Regions from separate parts of the Ruegeria sp. C9 genome, predicted to be linked through region 4. Evidence: riboswitches for the same ligand, from Rfam matches in the RefSeq annotation. Region 4 holds a riboswitch; each other region holds the start of a gene.
What was found. Region 4 has a riboswitch for cobalamin ahead of ACR0NE_RS01175 (DUF1636 family protein). Riboswitches for the same ligand answer to the same signal wherever they lie in the genome.

Region 1 (3,981 bases), 190 kb from region 4:
AGCATTTGCCACATGCGTGTAAGGACTCGCATGGGCAGAGCCTCGGCCATTTGTTGACCTCGGGCGCGTTCGTCGGGGGAAACGGTGGGATCTTCGGCGGCATCCGGGGTGATCTTGACCACCGATACCCAATGCGTGATTTCAGCCAGATCGCGTAAGACGGCGAGTGGATCAGCCCCTTCGGCATATTGCCCGCTCAGCTCGGTCAACGCGCCTGCAGCATCGCCGCGCAGGATCATATCCATCAGATCCAGCACCCGGCCCCGATCAGCCAGCCCGAGCATGGCGCGCACCTGATCCGCGCTGGTTTCACCGGCCCCGTGCGAGATCGCCTGATCCAGCAGTGAGGTCGCATCCCGCGCTGATCCCTCGGCGGCCCGGGTGATCAACGATAACGCATCCTCGGCAATCTGCGCCCCTTCGGCATCTGCAATCTTGCGCAGCAGACCGATCATATCCTCCGGCTCGATCCGGCGCAGATCAAAGCGCTGGCAACGGGACAGGACGGTCACCGGGACCTTGCGAATCTCGGTGGTGGCAAAGATGAACTTCACGTGTTCGGGGGGTTCTTCCAGCGTCTTGAGCAGCGCGTTGAAAGCGCTGGTCGACAGCATGTGAACCTCGTCGATGATATAGATCTTGTAGCGCGCGGACGCAGCGCGATAGCGTACGCTGTCGATGATCTCGCGGATGTCATTGACACCGGTGCGGCTGGCGGCGTCCATCTCCATCACATCGACATGGCGGCCCTCCATGATGGCTACGCAGTGTTCACATTGACCGCAGGGTTCGGTGGTAGGGCCGCCGCTGCCATCGGGACCGATGCAGTTCATACCCTTGGCTATGATCCGAGCGGTCGTCGTCTTGCCGGTACCGCGGATACCGGTCATGATGAAGGCCTGCGCGATCCGGTCCGCCTCGAAGGCGTTTTTCAGAGTGCGCACCATGGCGTCCTGACCGACCAGATCGGCAAAGGTTTCGGGGCGGTATTTACGGGCAAGAACCTGGTAGGCGGGGCTGGGCGTCTCGGTCATGTCTGCTCTGTCGGATTCGCGTTACGCCGCAGCGTAGAGGCCCTCGCCGCCCGCGTCCACAGCCAGCCGGGACGATTTTCATTTTGGAATGCGTGGGTATGCGGCTAAAATCCACTCTATTCTATTTACTGGACCAGTATGTTGTTGGGTGAAGTTTGTTTGGGGGGAGATTATGTCGCAACTGGTGGTTTATGCGTTGCAGGTTGGCGGAGGCACCTTGGCCTTGTCCTCGATGCCTGGGCGTGGAGGAACGTATACAGAAGACCTTGATCTTATCGCAGACTGGAAGCCGGGACTTGTGATCTCGATGACCACTGAGGTCGAGATGATTCAGGATGGTGCGCGGAATTTTGGCGCTGATATTCAGGGGCGTGCCAGCAGATGGGTGCATTTGCCGATCGAAGATTTTGGCACGCCACCCAAAGAGATTTTGGACCGCTGGCCCCGCGTTGGCGCGACTGCCCGTCAGGCGTTGTCAGGTGGTGGCCGTGTGCTAGTGCATTGCCGTGGTGGCTGTGGCCGATCCGGGATGGTGGTTCTGCGTCTGATGGTTGAATGCGGTGAACGGCCTGAGGCGGCATTGAAGCGATTGCGTACGGTGCGTCCTTGCGCAGTCGAGACAAATGCCCAGATGCTTTGGGCCGTTGAACCGGCCCGTGTTCAAGCCGTTTGACGGCTCAGACACCAACATGTGGCGAGATTTCGCCACCGTTGTGCTGCACCAGAAGCGAAGCCTCAAGCATGGCGCAAGGAGGATTCCTTAGCAGGTCTGCGGGTAGGCTGCGGTACTCGGTTCCGAACATCATGTCTGCGTAGTCATCCAGCCGGCCGGTATCGATTTCAGGATCGGTTCCGCAGAATACACGTATCTGGTCGCATTGGGCGCGAAAGCGGGCGGTGCATCCTTCCGGGCAGTGCGACAGATCTATGGTGCCTTCAATCTCAAACTCAGTTTTCGTGACCGGTTTTGTGGCGGACATGGCCTGCGTCAGAGCCCGCGCCATCTGTGCCAATGCGGGGCAGGGTGCGCCAGTACGTTGGCACACGGTCGCCGCGAATTCGTGTGTTTTGGTCTTCCAGATCATCAATGCGCCCTCCGCGCGCAAGGCGAGGGCGTGGCACAGGTTGGTCGTTGCGGAGCACGATCAAACCCGTCCCGGACACCCCGCCCGAGTTTCGGTTCTACATCTGATGGCAGGTCTCCTGACTTGCGGGTCATCGCTTTGCCGACCTTCCCAGCCTTCAAGGCCAGTGGTATCTCGGCATTGCTCTCCGCTTACAGTTGCGGGGGCAGTCTCGGACTAGGTTCTTTCCGGATTTATCCGGGCAGAACCGCACCGTGTTCCCTTTTCATCCCGGCCCGATTGGGCGCGAGAACCATCGCGACATGGCTAGCGGCTGCGCCGTGCCCGAGTCAAGAAGATTGCGTCAGGCAAGTGACGTACGGTCCAGCCACGTCAACCTTGACTTGAGGCGCTTCGGGTGAACTGATCAGTTCAGTCGGTATTGGAGGGCACCATGTTGGACACGCAGCTGGCGGTTGTGACCGAGGATTTTCAAATCCCGTCCGGCCCGGCAATGCTGTCGGCGCGTCTTTACCGTCCGGTAGCCGACCCCGAAAAGGTGGTCGTCATAAACGGTGCGACTGGGGTGCCAAGGGATTACTATCAGCACTTCGCCCGGTGGCTCGCCGAAGAACAGGGCATGGCCTGCCTGACTTACGATTACCGGGATTTTGGTCACTCTTTGGTGGGTTCGCAAAAGCGGTCAAATGTCACCATGGCCGATTGGGCGTTGATCGACATTCCAGCCGCCCGGGCCGAGATGCGCCGACGATTTCCGCAGGCCAAGCTATGGAGCATCGGTCATTCCTTGGGCGGAATGTTTGGCCCGATCCAACCCGATATCGATCAGATCGACAGGATGATCTGTGTCTGTTCGGGTCTGGTAACGCTGGCGGATCACCCTTGGCCTTATCGCGCTTTGGCGGCGTTGTTCTGGTATGGTCACGCGCCGCTGGTGGTCAAGGCGCTTGGCTACCTGCCCGGGCGGTTGGTCGGGTTTGGATCGGACCTGCCTGCCCAAGTCTATTGGCAATGGCGCAAATGGTGCACCGCCCCCAAAAGCTATGTGCCAGAGATCGGCACGACACTGCCCGCCGCCCGCTGGAAAGACTTGGGCAAACGTGTCGATCTGTTTACCTTCGCAGATGATGAAATGGTGCCGCCGGATGCTGTCTGGCGTCTTGCCGATCTCTATGGACCCAAAGCCGGGCGCCATCTGCTTGCACCAAGCGAATTAGGAGTGTCCAAGATCGGCCATATCGGTGCATTCGCAAGACGGAATGCGGCAGTCTGGCCTAGACTGATCGCCTGATAGCGCTGGGCACCGGTAGGTCGGTGCCCGGCTTCGTTATAGCCCTTTACGGGATTTTTTCTCGTGCATCACGCTGCGCACCATCTTGCCGAACGCCTTGTCGCGGGCGCGGGCCTGCGCCACCGAAGCGGAATTGTGTTGGTCTTCGCGCCGCAGCTTGCGCCAGCGGTCCAGCCGCGCGGGATCAAGCGTACCAGCGTCGATTGCCGCCTGCACCGCACATCCGGGCTCGGTCTCGTGCTGACAATCCGAGAAGCGGCAATTCAGGCTGAGGTCTGAGATGTCCGAGAACACCTCATCCAACCCCTCTTGCGCATCTAGCAGACGTAACGCGCGCAGGCCGGGCGTATCGATCAGCCAGCCGCCATTGTGCATGCGATGCAAGGCGCGTGAGGTTGTTGTGTGCCTGCCGCGCGCATCGTCTTCGCGAATACCTGCGGTGGCCTGATCCTGCCCCGTCATCCCGTTGGCGAGCGTCGTTTTCCCAACGCCGGATGATCCAAGCAAGGCGCTGGTTTGTCCTTTCGGACACCACGACAGAACTTGTTCGAGATCGCCGTGATCCAGCGCG
Region 2 (3,981 bases), on a different contig from region 4:
TTCTGGCTCGTCGTCCAGCATCTCGGTTGGAAACCCTGGCGCCTGGATCTCCAGTCCGGTCGCGTCCTCTAGCCGCCTGATGATGTTCGGGGACAGTTCACGCTCACCATATCGCGCGATGCCATCTTCGAAAATCTTGATCATCAATGGGTTTATCTCAAGGGGAACTCCGGCACGGTCGGCGACCTCCTGAAACAGACCGATATCTTTTTTCACCAGGTCCATGGTGAAGGAAATATCGCGCGAGCCGTTCAGGATGACCTGACTTTCGGTCTCGTGCACGAAGGATGTGCCTGACGATATCTTGATCGCCTCATAGGTGGTTCCAAGGTCCATGCCGGCGGCCTTGGCTGTCACCAATGCCTCGGCGCAGGTGATCAGGTTGGCGGTCGCCAGATAATTGGTCAACACCTTCAGAACAGAGGCCGAGCCCAGATCGCCCGTGTGCAAAATGCGCCGCCCCATGGTGGTCAGGAATGGCAGGATACGTTCAAAAGTCTCACGATCACAGCCTGCGAAGATCGAGATATTACCCGTCGCTGCCCGGTGACATCCGCCCGAAACCGGGCAATCCACCGCTGCGCCGCCTCGTTCGATGACCATTGCGCCAAGGCGTTTGACTTCGGCTTCGTCGGTGGTCGACATTTCCATCCAGATTTTGCCAGGGCCGACCTCTGGCAACATTTCCTGCATCACCGCATCCGAGGCCGCAGGAGAAGGCAAACAGGTTATAACAGCATCGCAATCGCGCATCAGTTGCGCCGGGCTTTTGGCGGCTTTGGCACCCTTGGCGACGAATTCGGTCACCAGATCCGGGTTCAGGTCATGAACCGTCAGATCGATACCGTTTCGTAGCAGCGATCCAGATAGCTTGCCCCCTACATTCCCCAGCCCGATAAACCCTACTTTCATGCGCGGTATCCTCCTGTTCGCATCTTGCTGCCATGCCAGCACGTCGTTGCAGAAGTATCATGCCGCCCAGCGACCCCGACAGGTCGCTTTTTATCCGCTTTTTCACGGATCGGCGCGACTCGCTTGACAAGCAACCCTGCCCTGCCGCATGTCCCTTTCGTTGGTGTCTGCGAGAGCAGATGAAAAGGGAATGCGTCAGCGGTTTTTGCCGTCAAACGCAGCCGCCCCCGCGACCGTGACCGGAGAGGGTGCCCAAAGCCACTGGCAGTATGGCCGGGAAGGCGGGACATCCGACAGAGGCCTCCTCTGACATCCGCAAGCCGGGAGACCTGCCAACGCCCGAAGATGAAACCGGACGGGGTGTTCCGGTGTGGGGCTGTGATCGGCCCGCATGAAACCCCGTCCCCCACGAAGAGGATTTGGGGGGATGAGAGACATGACCGAGACCGCACCGGTCGAACTGCTGGTTTGCACTACCTGCCGTCGCGGGCTGCCTGTCGAGGATGACGCCCAGCGCCCCGGCACGTTGCTGCACAAGGCGCTTGAACAGGCGGGCCTGCCCGAAGGCATTACCTTGAAAGCTGTGGAATGCCTGTCGAATTGCGATGAAGGCTGCTCGATCGTGCTACGCGGAGGACCGGATCGCTGGACTTTCGTGTATGAGCATCTGAACGAGATCGACCATGTCGAAACCATCGTCGAAGGCGCAGCCAAATACCTCGCCACCGAGGACGGTTTGGTCAAATGGCGCGAACGTCCCGAACATTTCCGCAAAAACTGTGCGGCCCGCATTCCCCCGATTGGAGCCCTGAAATGAGCAATCTCGAGAAACTCCCCGTCACTGTGATCACCGGCTTTTTGGGCTCGGGCAAAACCACACTGGTGCGCCATCTGATGCAGAACCCGCAGGGCAAGCGTCTGGCGGTGGTCGTCAACGAATTCGGCGATGTCGGCGTCGATGGCGATATCCTGAAGTCCTGCGCCATTCCTGATTGCCCGGCGGAAAACATCATGGAACTGGCCAATGGTTGCATCTGCTGCACCGTGGCCGATGATTTCATCCCGACCATTGAAGCCCTGATGGCACTAGAGCCGCGCCCCGATCACATCCTGATCGAAACCTCCGGTCTTGCCCTGCCAAAACCGCTGCTGAAGGCGTTCGACTGGCCCGATATCCGCTCGAAAATCACCGTCGATGGCGTGATTGCTCTGGCCGATGCCGAGGCCGTGGCCGCTGGTCGGTTCGCTCCGAATGTCGAGGCGGTGGATGCGCAACGCATGGCAGATGACTCGATTGATCATGAAACTCCCTTGTCCGAGGTGTTCGAGGATCAGATTTCCTGCGCCGACATCATTCTGCTGACCAAGCCCGATCTGGCTGGCCCGGAAGGCGTTGCGAAAGCGAAAGAGATCATCGCCGCCGAAGCGCCCCGCCCCATGCCCGTTGTCGAAGTGGCCGAGGGTGCCGTGGACGTCCGCGTCGTACTGGGTCTAGAAGCCGCGGCCGAGGATGACATGGACGCGCGTCCCAGCCATCACGACGGCCATCACGATCACGAGCATGACGATTTCGAAAGCATCATCGTTGAACTGCCCGAGCAAACCGATCCGATTGATCTGGTCGCCAAGATTGAGCGATTGGCCAACGAGTTGAATATCCTGCGCGTCAAAGGCTATGCCGCCGTTCAGGGCAAGCCCATGCGCCTACTGGTTCAGGCCGTCGGTGCGCGCGTGCGTCACCAATATGACCGCCCGTGGGAGCCCGGCGAAGACCGTCGCTCGCGCCTTGTGGTCATTGCCGAGCATGACGATATCAAAGAGGCCGAGATCCGCGATATCCTCGTGGGTGTAACCGAGGCTGCCGAGTAAGACTTATGCACGTCGTCTTCCGCGAAAGCCATGGGCTCGAAGAAACCGAGACCCCGACCGATCTGGGCCAAAGCCCGGCGGACCTGGTGGTGCTGTCCTTTTCCGACAGTGACCTTGGCGCTTTCGCGGCGGGATGGCATCGTGGAGGTGGGCCTGAAGGACGCATGCCAACGATGCGGCTGGCCAATCTGACGGCGCTGAAGCATCCCCTCTCAGTCGACACCTATGTCGAGCAGACACTGGAGGGCGCAAAGGGCATCCTGATCCGTCTGATCGGTGGAGTGCCCTATTGGGCCTACGGCTTGCAGCAGGTTCTGGCGCTGGCGCAGGCCAAAGGGATTGCACTGGCCGTACTGCCCGCAGACGGTCGCGAGGATACGCGGCTGGATGATTACTCTACCCTGCCTGTCTCGACCCTGCGGCGGCTGGCGCATCTGTGCGACACCGGCGGTGAGGTCGCGGCGCAGGCCGCTCTGGCGCAGATGGCACTGGCTGCGGGGTTGTATGCAGGTCCGGTCATGGGCGCCAAGACCATCCCCGAATGCGGTGCCTGGTGCCCAGATCACGGCGTGATCCCTGCAGAAAACGCTCTGCCCGGTGATGCGAAACGTATCATCGTAACCTTCTATCGTGCTTATCTGACCTCGGCGGACACAGCCCCAATCGCAGCGCTGATCCGCAGCTTGCGCGCGCGAGGTTTTGAGGCCGTCGGCCTGTTTGCCCCGTCGCTCAAAGCACCAAATGCCGCCGATTGGCTGCGCGAGACTATTGTAGCGCTGAAGCCTTCGGCGATCGTCAACGCCACCTCATTCTCAGGCAAGGGCGCATCAGGCACCTCACCTCTCGATGTGGCAGAGGTGCCGGTCTTTCAGGTGGCGCTGGCCACCTCACGCCGCAAAGCGTGGGCCGAAGCGGAACGTGGCCTTTCACCAGCTGATCTTGCCATGCATGTGGTCCTTCCGGAAGTGGACGGGCGGATCAACGCGGGCATCGTATCCTTCAAAGAGCCGGGCAAACGCGACCCGCATCTCGAGTATTCTCGCTTCGCTCATCGGGCTGAACCCGAACGGATCGAAGCCATCATCAACCGCGTCTCCGGCTGGCTGAACCTTCACGACAAACCCAAAGCGGAGCAGGTTCCGGCGCTGGTACTATCGACCTATCCCGGCAAAGACTGGCAGATGGCACATGCAGTGGGTC
Region 3 (3,981 bases), on a different contig from region 4:
GGTGCGCCCCGGCGAACGGTTGATACCCATTTCATTGCACAAAGATGTTCAGCTTGACGCGTCATCCAAATCCGCCACAAACCTCAAGCGTTTCTAACCCAGGACTACTAGCCGGCTTTCTTCTATGCCGCTGCAAGAATCTCAATTAAGCTCACCCACATAATCACGACTAATAACTGCGCGCTCGAGAACTTTGCTGCTCTGCATTTTAAATTGTATAAGCTGTTGTAATGCGTCGATGAACATAAAAGATTGAAATAGAGTTCTCTTGGCTCGGTAGCTTCAGATACCCAGGAGAAACGAGTATGGGGAAAGCAGATATGACAAAACCTACTTCCGCTCAGAAAAAACTTTCGGAACGGTTACCAGTTTATCTATCGTTGGCCTGTATCATATGCAGCTACCTTGTCTCCGCCGCTTCATTGCAAGCTTCTGAGCTTCCCTGGATCAAACTAGATAGAGAGGTTCAGGCGCCATCGGGCGCCAAATCACTCTGCAAAGATTATTCGTGGGCGTGCGCGAATACTCGTACTTCTGGTCTGCCAGAAGCGCAGGAGAAACAGATCGTTAAAGCGATTAACTTGCGCGTCAATCGGAGGATCCGCGCCGTTTCGGATCAAAACCAATACGGGACAAAGGAATACTGGACGCTACCAATGCAGGGGTCAGGGGATTGCGAAGATTTCGCTTTGCAAAAGAAGTTTGAACTAATGCAGAACGGCTTGGATCCTACGAAGCTACTTATTGCAACTGTCTTAGACACCAATCGCAGTGGCCATGCAGTTTTAGTTTATCGCTCGAGTGAAGGCGATTTGATTCTGGACAATGTCACCAACAGGATCAAATCGTGGAAGGAAACGAGGTATCTTTTCCTACGAATACAGGACCCAAATCACCCTGATCGTTGGGTACAGGTTTCTAGCGGCTAAAGACAATGTGGCGCGCCTTAGAGACGCGCCACAATAAAATTTTGGTCCTGCGACTACTGGTTGTTTCGCGGCAACCCAAGTTTAGGACACCGCTTCAAACTTTGGTCAAGCTTTCGCAGCGTTGTACAAACGCGGAGTCACCAGACCTGTACTGTTCAAACCGCGCATTGCCTTGGCTGCCGCAAGCACTGCCAGATCAGCAATCGGCTCAATGACGATTACCAGCATATAAGCGCCGCCAAAGGACAGAACCGACGCCATGGTTTCTGCGCCGAAACCCTGGCCGTAGAAGGCCCAGAACCCAACCCATGCGACTACTCCTCCCTGATACGTCGCACTTAGGGCAAGAGCTTGGCCATATTTGAGGTCAACATATGCTGTGCCGGGTGCGATGATGCGGCTGGCCAGTGCCTGTAGCGCAAATAGCGGCACCAGCAGAGTGGTCAGGTTGATGAAGTACTGCGGAAGATCGAACGGGGCAAAAAACACACCCTGAATCAGGAGACCAGCTGCCAATCCAAAAGCCGCGGGTGCAGCACCGAGAAGCAGAAACAGCGTCGACCCCAGGATGAAGTGGACTTCAGAGACACCAACCGGGAAATGCGGCAGGACTTCGAAGAAAAGGAAAACCCCAACGGTGGCGAGCACCGAGCGCATAACAAAAGATGCAGGTCCATTCGCACGCAATGTGGAAAACGTTTCTTTCGCTGCGTAAGTAGCCGCACCTGCGGCGGTAACATAGGAAAGCGCGATTTTGGCACCATTCACGATGCCCGGTTCGATATGCATGTTCTTTCTCCCTACCGCCTCACCCGGCGGCTTGTCAGGTTGAATCGACCGTAAGGCCGACAGGTTCAGTCTGGGCATAGCCCGGCGCTTTACGGCAGGTCTCCTGACTCACGGGTGCTCGCTCCGCCAACCTTCCCGGTTCCATTACGAACCAGTGGTGTCTTGGCATCGCTCTCCGCTCACAGTTGCGGGGGCAGTTACGGAATTGGCGCCATTGAAAACACCGAACCGTATTCCCTTTTAATCCTTTTGGCTTCCGCCATCAGGAACCGAAAACAAATCACCGCTACAATGGCGGCTTCGCCTGTGTCAATTGTCTTTGCGACCTATTCCAATGTAAACTCGACCGAAGCAGGATTCACGCAACCGGTCACGTGATCAACTGGGTAAACCAAGCGTTACCTGAAACCTCTTGAAGCTCTAGCTGCTAGAGGCTTTAAGATTCGAATTAATTCGCGATGGTGCGATCCAAATACGTTAAACTTGTGAACCAGGACGAGACCTATGCTTACAAGGCGCCATTTCATTCAATCCACCACAGCGCTGTTCTCGGCGTCTGCGGCCAGTCCATTGATCGCCAAAACCTGGCCAACCGCATCGCAGAAGACCTATTGGGACAGTCAGGTCACGCCAATTGGTTACGATCCAATGACCTCAAATCCGTGGGGTGTTCATGACCGTTTTTTACCAAGACGCGTCGCGGCAAATGATGGTTTGGTTCCAGGTGACATCCATGTGGATGCCGTCGCGCGCTATCTCTACCATATCGAAGAAGGCGGGACCGCAATGCGCTATGGCGTAGCGATCGCGCGCGGGAACCTTTACGAGCCCGGCACCTATGTTATCCGCCGAAAGGTCGAATGGCCACACTGGACACCAACCGCTTCAATGATCGAGCGCAACCCCGAATACGCGGAATTCCGGAATGGAATGGAGCCCGGGCCGAATAATGCTCTCGGCTCTCGTGCCCTTTATCTATACGTTGGAGACCGAGACACATATCTCAGAATTCACGGCACGCCTGAGCCAAGAAGCATCGGCGGTCGCGCAAGTTCTGGATGTGTGCGAATGATCATGGCTCATATCAATGACCTCTACCCAAACGTGAAAACCGGCTCGACCGCTTTCCTATACTCTGCCGAAGATAGCGTCACAGCCCGCTCATGAATATTGGGCAGCGTACATGGACGTCGCTGCCCTCATTTCGATCAGGCGTCGCGCGCAATGCAGATCGGAGCGCCATTCGTCGCGCGCAATGGTACCAATGTCGTCTCGACGGGTCCGCTGTGCTCATACCAAAAGCAATTGTCTTCGGGCAGGAGGCGCGCTGTGGTCAAATCCTGCGCCGGCCCTGCCAGCGCTACGACCGAATCTGGCACGTTGCCTGGTTCAAGTGCTTTGCTTTTGGCCCCAGTGAACTGGGCTGAGCAACCAGCCGTAATCGAGACTAACGTGATGGTAATTGCGATCCGTTTCTGCATTGATCTATTCCAAATTTTTTGCGTCATCTGCAATTAGATTGCATCCACACGGCCGGCCCGCAAGACGAAATGAACTAACAATATCGCAGGCAAAGAACCCGGATGAAAAAAATATAAAAGGTATTGAAGCTCTAGTTACTGTAGGAACTATTTACAAAGGACCATAGAGATTCTTGAGGTCCAATCATGTCATCCGATACCCATAGCCACGACCATGGCCACGAAAACAAACATGGTCACCACGCATGCGGTAGTGGCGGGTGTGGCGACATCGCCCCCGCCGGTCCAATTCCTGAAGGTGGTAGAAGCTTTCAGGTCTCTGGCCTTGATTGCGCCGAAGAGGTGGCGATCCTGAACCGTGTCGTCGGCCCGAAAGCAGGTGGTGAAGAGCATCTCGCATTTGATGTGATCAACGGTCGGATGACGCTTCTTGAAAGTGCTTCCAAGTTATCTGACGAAGATGTCATGCTGCTGGTTGCGAGTACTGGTATGACCGCCAAACCATGGGATGACGGAAATGCCGCCCAGGACCAGGCGGCGCATATTGCACGTCAGCGGCGGTTCACCACTCTTAGCGGAGGGTTTTGGGCAGCAGGTTTTGGCTGGCACATTTTCGAAACCGGCATGGGCGGTGCGCTCGGGCTGTTCTCAGGACATGGTGAGGTTCCGATGCCTTTAGCCGAGGCAGCTTTGTTCGCAGTCGCGATTTTGTTTGGCGTCTGGCTGGTGGCCCCTAAGGCCTGGTCTTCGGCGCGTCGACTTTCGCCGGATATGAACCTTCT
Region 4 (3,981 bases):
AGGGCGAGAAGCTCATCGCGTCGCCATTCTGCGGATCAAATTCTGCACCTTTGGGAATCGTGATATCCGCCACGGGCGTGACGGTATGATGGTACGGATCAAGAGGTGCATCTGGTTGCGGATCGCATGCCCACCGGATGCGATTGTCTAGCACATCGAATTCGTCGGCCGGGCGCGGGGGCTCAATCACACACAGCTCGAAGTGATTATCTCCATCGGCCACGTCTTGCCGCAAACACTGCCCGATCCCATCTGGGTCGTCTACCGGATGTGCCGGAACTTTTGGTTTAGCGCTGCGGGCTAGGTATCGGACTGTTAGATCCGGGCCCAGCCGATACGGTGTTGTCGACCAGAAATGGACCTCAAAAGGCGAGTGCATATAGTTCGAGGCGAAATCACTCGCGACGCGAAACTGACGCTTGCCTTCACGAGTGAGGAAGGCTCGAAATCCTGCGCGCAGCCCTTTGGTGATCAACCTAAGGCTCCATTTTCGTCGCCCTTTGATCGCGTGCTGGACCGCTTGTAATGTGGCGACAAGCCTGCCCAATCGCTCATATTCATCGGGGACGTAGCTGGGAAACACATCCTGATCGACCAATACAAAATCGAACTCGTCGCTGAGTTGTGTGGTCCCCAGATGCGCAAGTGCTTCGGCGTCGATCAGCTTGGGGCCAGGCACGTCAAAAAGCTTGATCGCCATCCCGTGGGCATCCGATTTCCGGTCATCCAGATGCGCGCCGTTGGAAAAGCGAAGTGCGGCTGAATAGGCTGCGGGCTGTTCAAACAGGCCGTGACGGAACTGTTCTGGTAGATCGTTTCTGACGGTGAATATTGCAGCCACACACCCGTGACTGCGCCCATGCTGAGCCCTTAAGCGATGGCCTTTCCACCGTGCAACGGCCTCGAGATTGTGGTCAATGACATCATCAACAATATCCGGCGGCAATGCGTTTTGCGAAACATGTGTCAAAGAACCGTCTCCTTGGATAAACCCAGGCAATGATCAAACAGGGGTAAGGTGCTGACAAAGCTAAACCTCTAAATTTGTTCAGCTTACCTCAGATTGTCTAATTTCCAAACACACCAACTATGGACAACCGTGGCCAGACAAATTCGGCGCGCAGCCCAACCCATTCGGTTGGTGCTACGGACACGTGGTTGCCCGCGCTCGATCCTCGACCAGAGTTGAGCGCCTTCGACTTTATCATTGACGTGTCCGGTGTTCTCGGGCACTCAGTCGATTGATGGTTCCCGGTGGCGTTGCCGCGGGATGAAAAGGGAATACGGTGAGGTTTGCCAAAATGGTGCCAATTCCGTAACTGCCCCCGCAACTGTAAGCGGTGAGCAAGGCCAAACAGCCACTGGTCCACAGGGTCGGGAAGGTTGGCCGAGCGCGGACCCGCAAGTCAGGAGACCTGCCATCAGATGTTCAACCAACCCGGGGCGGGGCGTCCTGGAAGGAGGCTTTGATGGCGCGTCAATCGCGTGTTTACATTGTCGGCAGCTTCCGCATGCGCTTGGAAACAGGTGGAGTGGACCATGCCAGATGCGCCTGATCATTTCATTCTAGTCTGCGAAAGCTGCACTGAAGGGCTGCGCCTTGATGAAATTTGCGATGCGTTGACTGGGAAATTACCTCGCAGTTTTGCGATCCGCGCGTCGTCTTGCATGGCAGGCTGCAATAGTCCCAGAACGGTTGGGTTCCAGGCCGTAGGAAAGGCGCAATACCTTTTTGGTGGCATTCAGACCGCGGATGAGGTGCAGGCGCTGGCTGAGTTTGCAGCGCAGTATCGTGAAAGCCCGGATGGCTGGACAAACGCCACTGATCGCCCGCAGGCGTTGTTCAATAAAACCCTCTCGCGCATGCCGCGGATCGAACAGGGGGCATCGCAATGACGTTGCGACCCTTTCTGATTGCCGAAAACCTTGAGTATTATGCCCTTAACGGAGATGTCCTGTTGCAGGGCGTCTCGTTCGAGTTGGACGAGGGTTCCATTCTAGCCATCGCCGGCCCGAACGGGGCGGGGAAAACGACGCTTCTCAATCTGTTGTGCGGCGCTGAGCCGCTGGCACTTGGCGATGTTCGGATCAAAGGACGCAGTCTGAAACAGCTCTCCGCCAAAGAGCGTGCGCGCATGATTGCAGTGGTAGGTCAGCAGGAACTGCCCGATGGACGCTTGGCGTTACGCGATTATGTTGCGCTGGGGCAAATACCCATCCGTGCGGACCGATCTGCCGAAGGCCACACGCAAGAGCTGGACCGGATTTTAGACCTGACCGGTCTCGCCAATCTCGCGGACAAGCGCATGGCCCAACTGTCCGGAGGCGAACGTCAGCGTGCCCATATCGCGCGCGCTTTGGCGCAGAACCCTTCGTTGCTGTTTCTGGACGAACCTACCAACCATCTGGATCCTGATGCAAAAGGGCGGATGCTGTCTTTGGTCGCCGAGCTTGGGATCACCGTGGTCATGATCGTACACGATCTGGTCATGATCCCCGAATTCGCCACACATGTGGCGCTGATGAAATCGACCCGCATGATCGAGTTTGGGTCGGTGGACAAGGTGCTGACACCCGAAAGAGTCCGCGAAACTTTTGGCGTTGATTTCCTCTGCTTTCTCCACGAAGGCCGCGTGATTCCGGCGCTTGATATTCGAAGAACCACAGTCTCAACTTAGTCAAAGGAACACACTGAGATGAAATACATCTGGCCCGTGGCGTTGGCCACCGCCATGGCAAGCGGTGCTGCTGCGCAAGAAGTCACCGTAGACAACTGCGGCGAACCGCTGGTTTTTGATACCGCGCCCGAGCGCCTGGTTGTGCATGACATGAACATGACCGATATGGCCTTTGCGTTGGGTCTGCAGGACAAGATCGTCGGCCTGACCGGCATCACCGGCTGGTACAAGACCAGCCCTGATTTTGATGCCCTGCGCGGCGACATCCCCGAGCTTGCGCCGAAATATCCGACCGTCGAAAACCTGGTGGCGGTTGAACCCGACCTGTTCTTTGCAGGTTGGTACTATGGCATGAAGCCGGGTGGTGATGTGACCCCAGATACATTGGAACCGTTCGGAATCAAGACCTTGGTTCTAACGGAAAGCTGTGTCCATCTGGACAAGGATCGCCCCGAAGCCAGCATGGATCTTCTGTTTGGCGATGTGTTGCGCTTGGGCAAGGTGATGCAAGTCGAAGACAAGGCCGAGGCTCTGGTCTCGGGCTGGAAAGAGCAGCTGGCAGCGATCGAAGCCAAGACTGCTGAACTGCCCAAGCCCCGCGTCTTTCTTCTGGATGGTCCTGCAGATGCTCCGTTTACCGCCGGTAAATTCGCGATTCCCGATGCGATGATCACAGCCGCTGGTGGTGAAAACGTCACTCATGACATGGACACGAGCTGGGGCCGCACTTCGTGGGAGGCCGTTGCCGCATCGAACCCGGAATTCCTGGTTTTGTTGGATTATCAGACCGGCAATGGCGCCGAGGACACCTTCAAGTTCCTGCAGGAACATCCCGTCATGTCGCAGACTGATGCCGTCAAGAACGAACGCTGGATCGGATTGCGCTACGAAGAGCTGACGCCCGGACCGGCAAATATCGAAGCGATCTCGAAGATGGCGCGCGCGATGCATCCGGGTCAGAGCTAATATGGGCCGACTGGGCCTGACGTTGTTGCTGGGGGCGGTCGTTCTGACCGCCCTTTTGCTGATTTCCACGATCTACGGCACAACCTCGATTCCTTTGTCCGACACCTTCACCGCGATATTGCGCGGTACCGGGTTGCAGGACGGAGAGATGTCGCCGCTGCATAGGATCGTATTCGACCTGCGATTGCCCCGCGCGTTGTTTGCAGCCGTGATCGGTGCCGGGCTGGGCATCGTTGGCGTGGTGCTGCAAACGACCACACGTAATGACCTTGCCGATCCATTTCTGTTCGGCCTGTCCTCGGGTGCGGCAGCGGGGGCGGTGTTTGTAATTACCGTG

Region 1: another riboswitch for cobalamin. It lies ahead of ACR0NE_RS00240 (hypothetical protein); the one in region 4 lies ahead of ACR0NE_RS01175 (DUF1636 family protein).
Region 2: another riboswitch for cobalamin. It lies ahead of ACR0NE_RS11010 (DUF1636 family protein); the one in region 4 lies ahead of ACR0NE_RS01175 (DUF1636 family protein).
Region 3: another riboswitch for cobalamin. It lies ahead of ACR0NE_RS16605 (energy-coupling factor ABC transporter permease); the one in region 4 lies ahead of ACR0NE_RS01175 (DUF1636 family protein).

The regions. Positions count from the first base shown of each region.
Region 1 is NZ_JBQFRU010000001.1:51,086-55,066, reverse strand. It holds gene ACR0NE_RS00250 (DNA polymerase III subunit gamma/tau) at 1-1,034, opposite strand, end outside; gene ACR0NE_RS00245 (phosphatase domain-containing protein) at 1,207-1,707, shown strand; gene ACR0NE_RS00240 (hypothetical protein) at 1,712-2,119, opposite strand; cobalamin riboswitch at 2,211-2,430, opposite strand; gene ACR0NE_RS00235 (alpha/beta fold hydrolase) at 2,553-3,410, shown strand; gene rsgA (ribosome small subunit-dependent GTPase A) at 3,447-3,981, opposite strand, start outside.
Region 2 is NZ_JBQFRU010000003.1:554,800-558,780, reverse strand. It holds gene ACR0NE_RS11015 (NAD(P)-dependent oxidoreductase) at 1-951, opposite strand, end outside; cobalamin riboswitch at 1,057-1,263, shown strand; gene ACR0NE_RS11010 (DUF1636 family protein) at 1,349-1,729, shown strand; gene cobW (cobalamin biosynthesis protein CobW) at 1,726-2,781, shown strand; gene cobN (cobaltochelatase subunit CobN) at 2,787-3,981, shown strand, end outside.
Region 3 is NZ_JBQFRU010000006.1:169,162-173,142, forward strand. It holds gene ACR0NE_RS16600 (transglutaminase-like cysteine peptidase) at 306-929, shown strand; gene ACR0NE_RS16605 (energy-coupling factor ABC transporter permease) at 1,035-1,718, opposite strand; cobalamin riboswitch at 1,795-2,007, opposite strand; gene ACR0NE_RS16610 (L,D-transpeptidase) at 2,223-2,885, shown strand; gene ACR0NE_RS16615 (hypothetical protein) at 2,927-3,199, opposite strand; gene ACR0NE_RS16620 (heavy metal translocating P-type ATPase) at 3,386-3,981, shown strand, end outside.
Region 4 is NZ_JBQFRU010000001.1:238,291-242,271, forward strand. It holds gene ACR0NE_RS01170 (catalase family protein) at 1-970, opposite strand, end outside; cobalamin riboswitch at 1,229-1,437, shown strand; gene ACR0NE_RS01175 (DUF1636 family protein) at 1,540-1,896, shown strand; gene ACR0NE_RS01180 (ABC transporter ATP-binding protein) at 1,893-2,678, shown strand; gene ACR0NE_RS01185 (ABC transporter substrate-binding protein) at 2,697-3,644, shown strand; gene ACR0NE_RS01190 (iron ABC transporter permease) at 3,646-3,981, shown strand, end outside.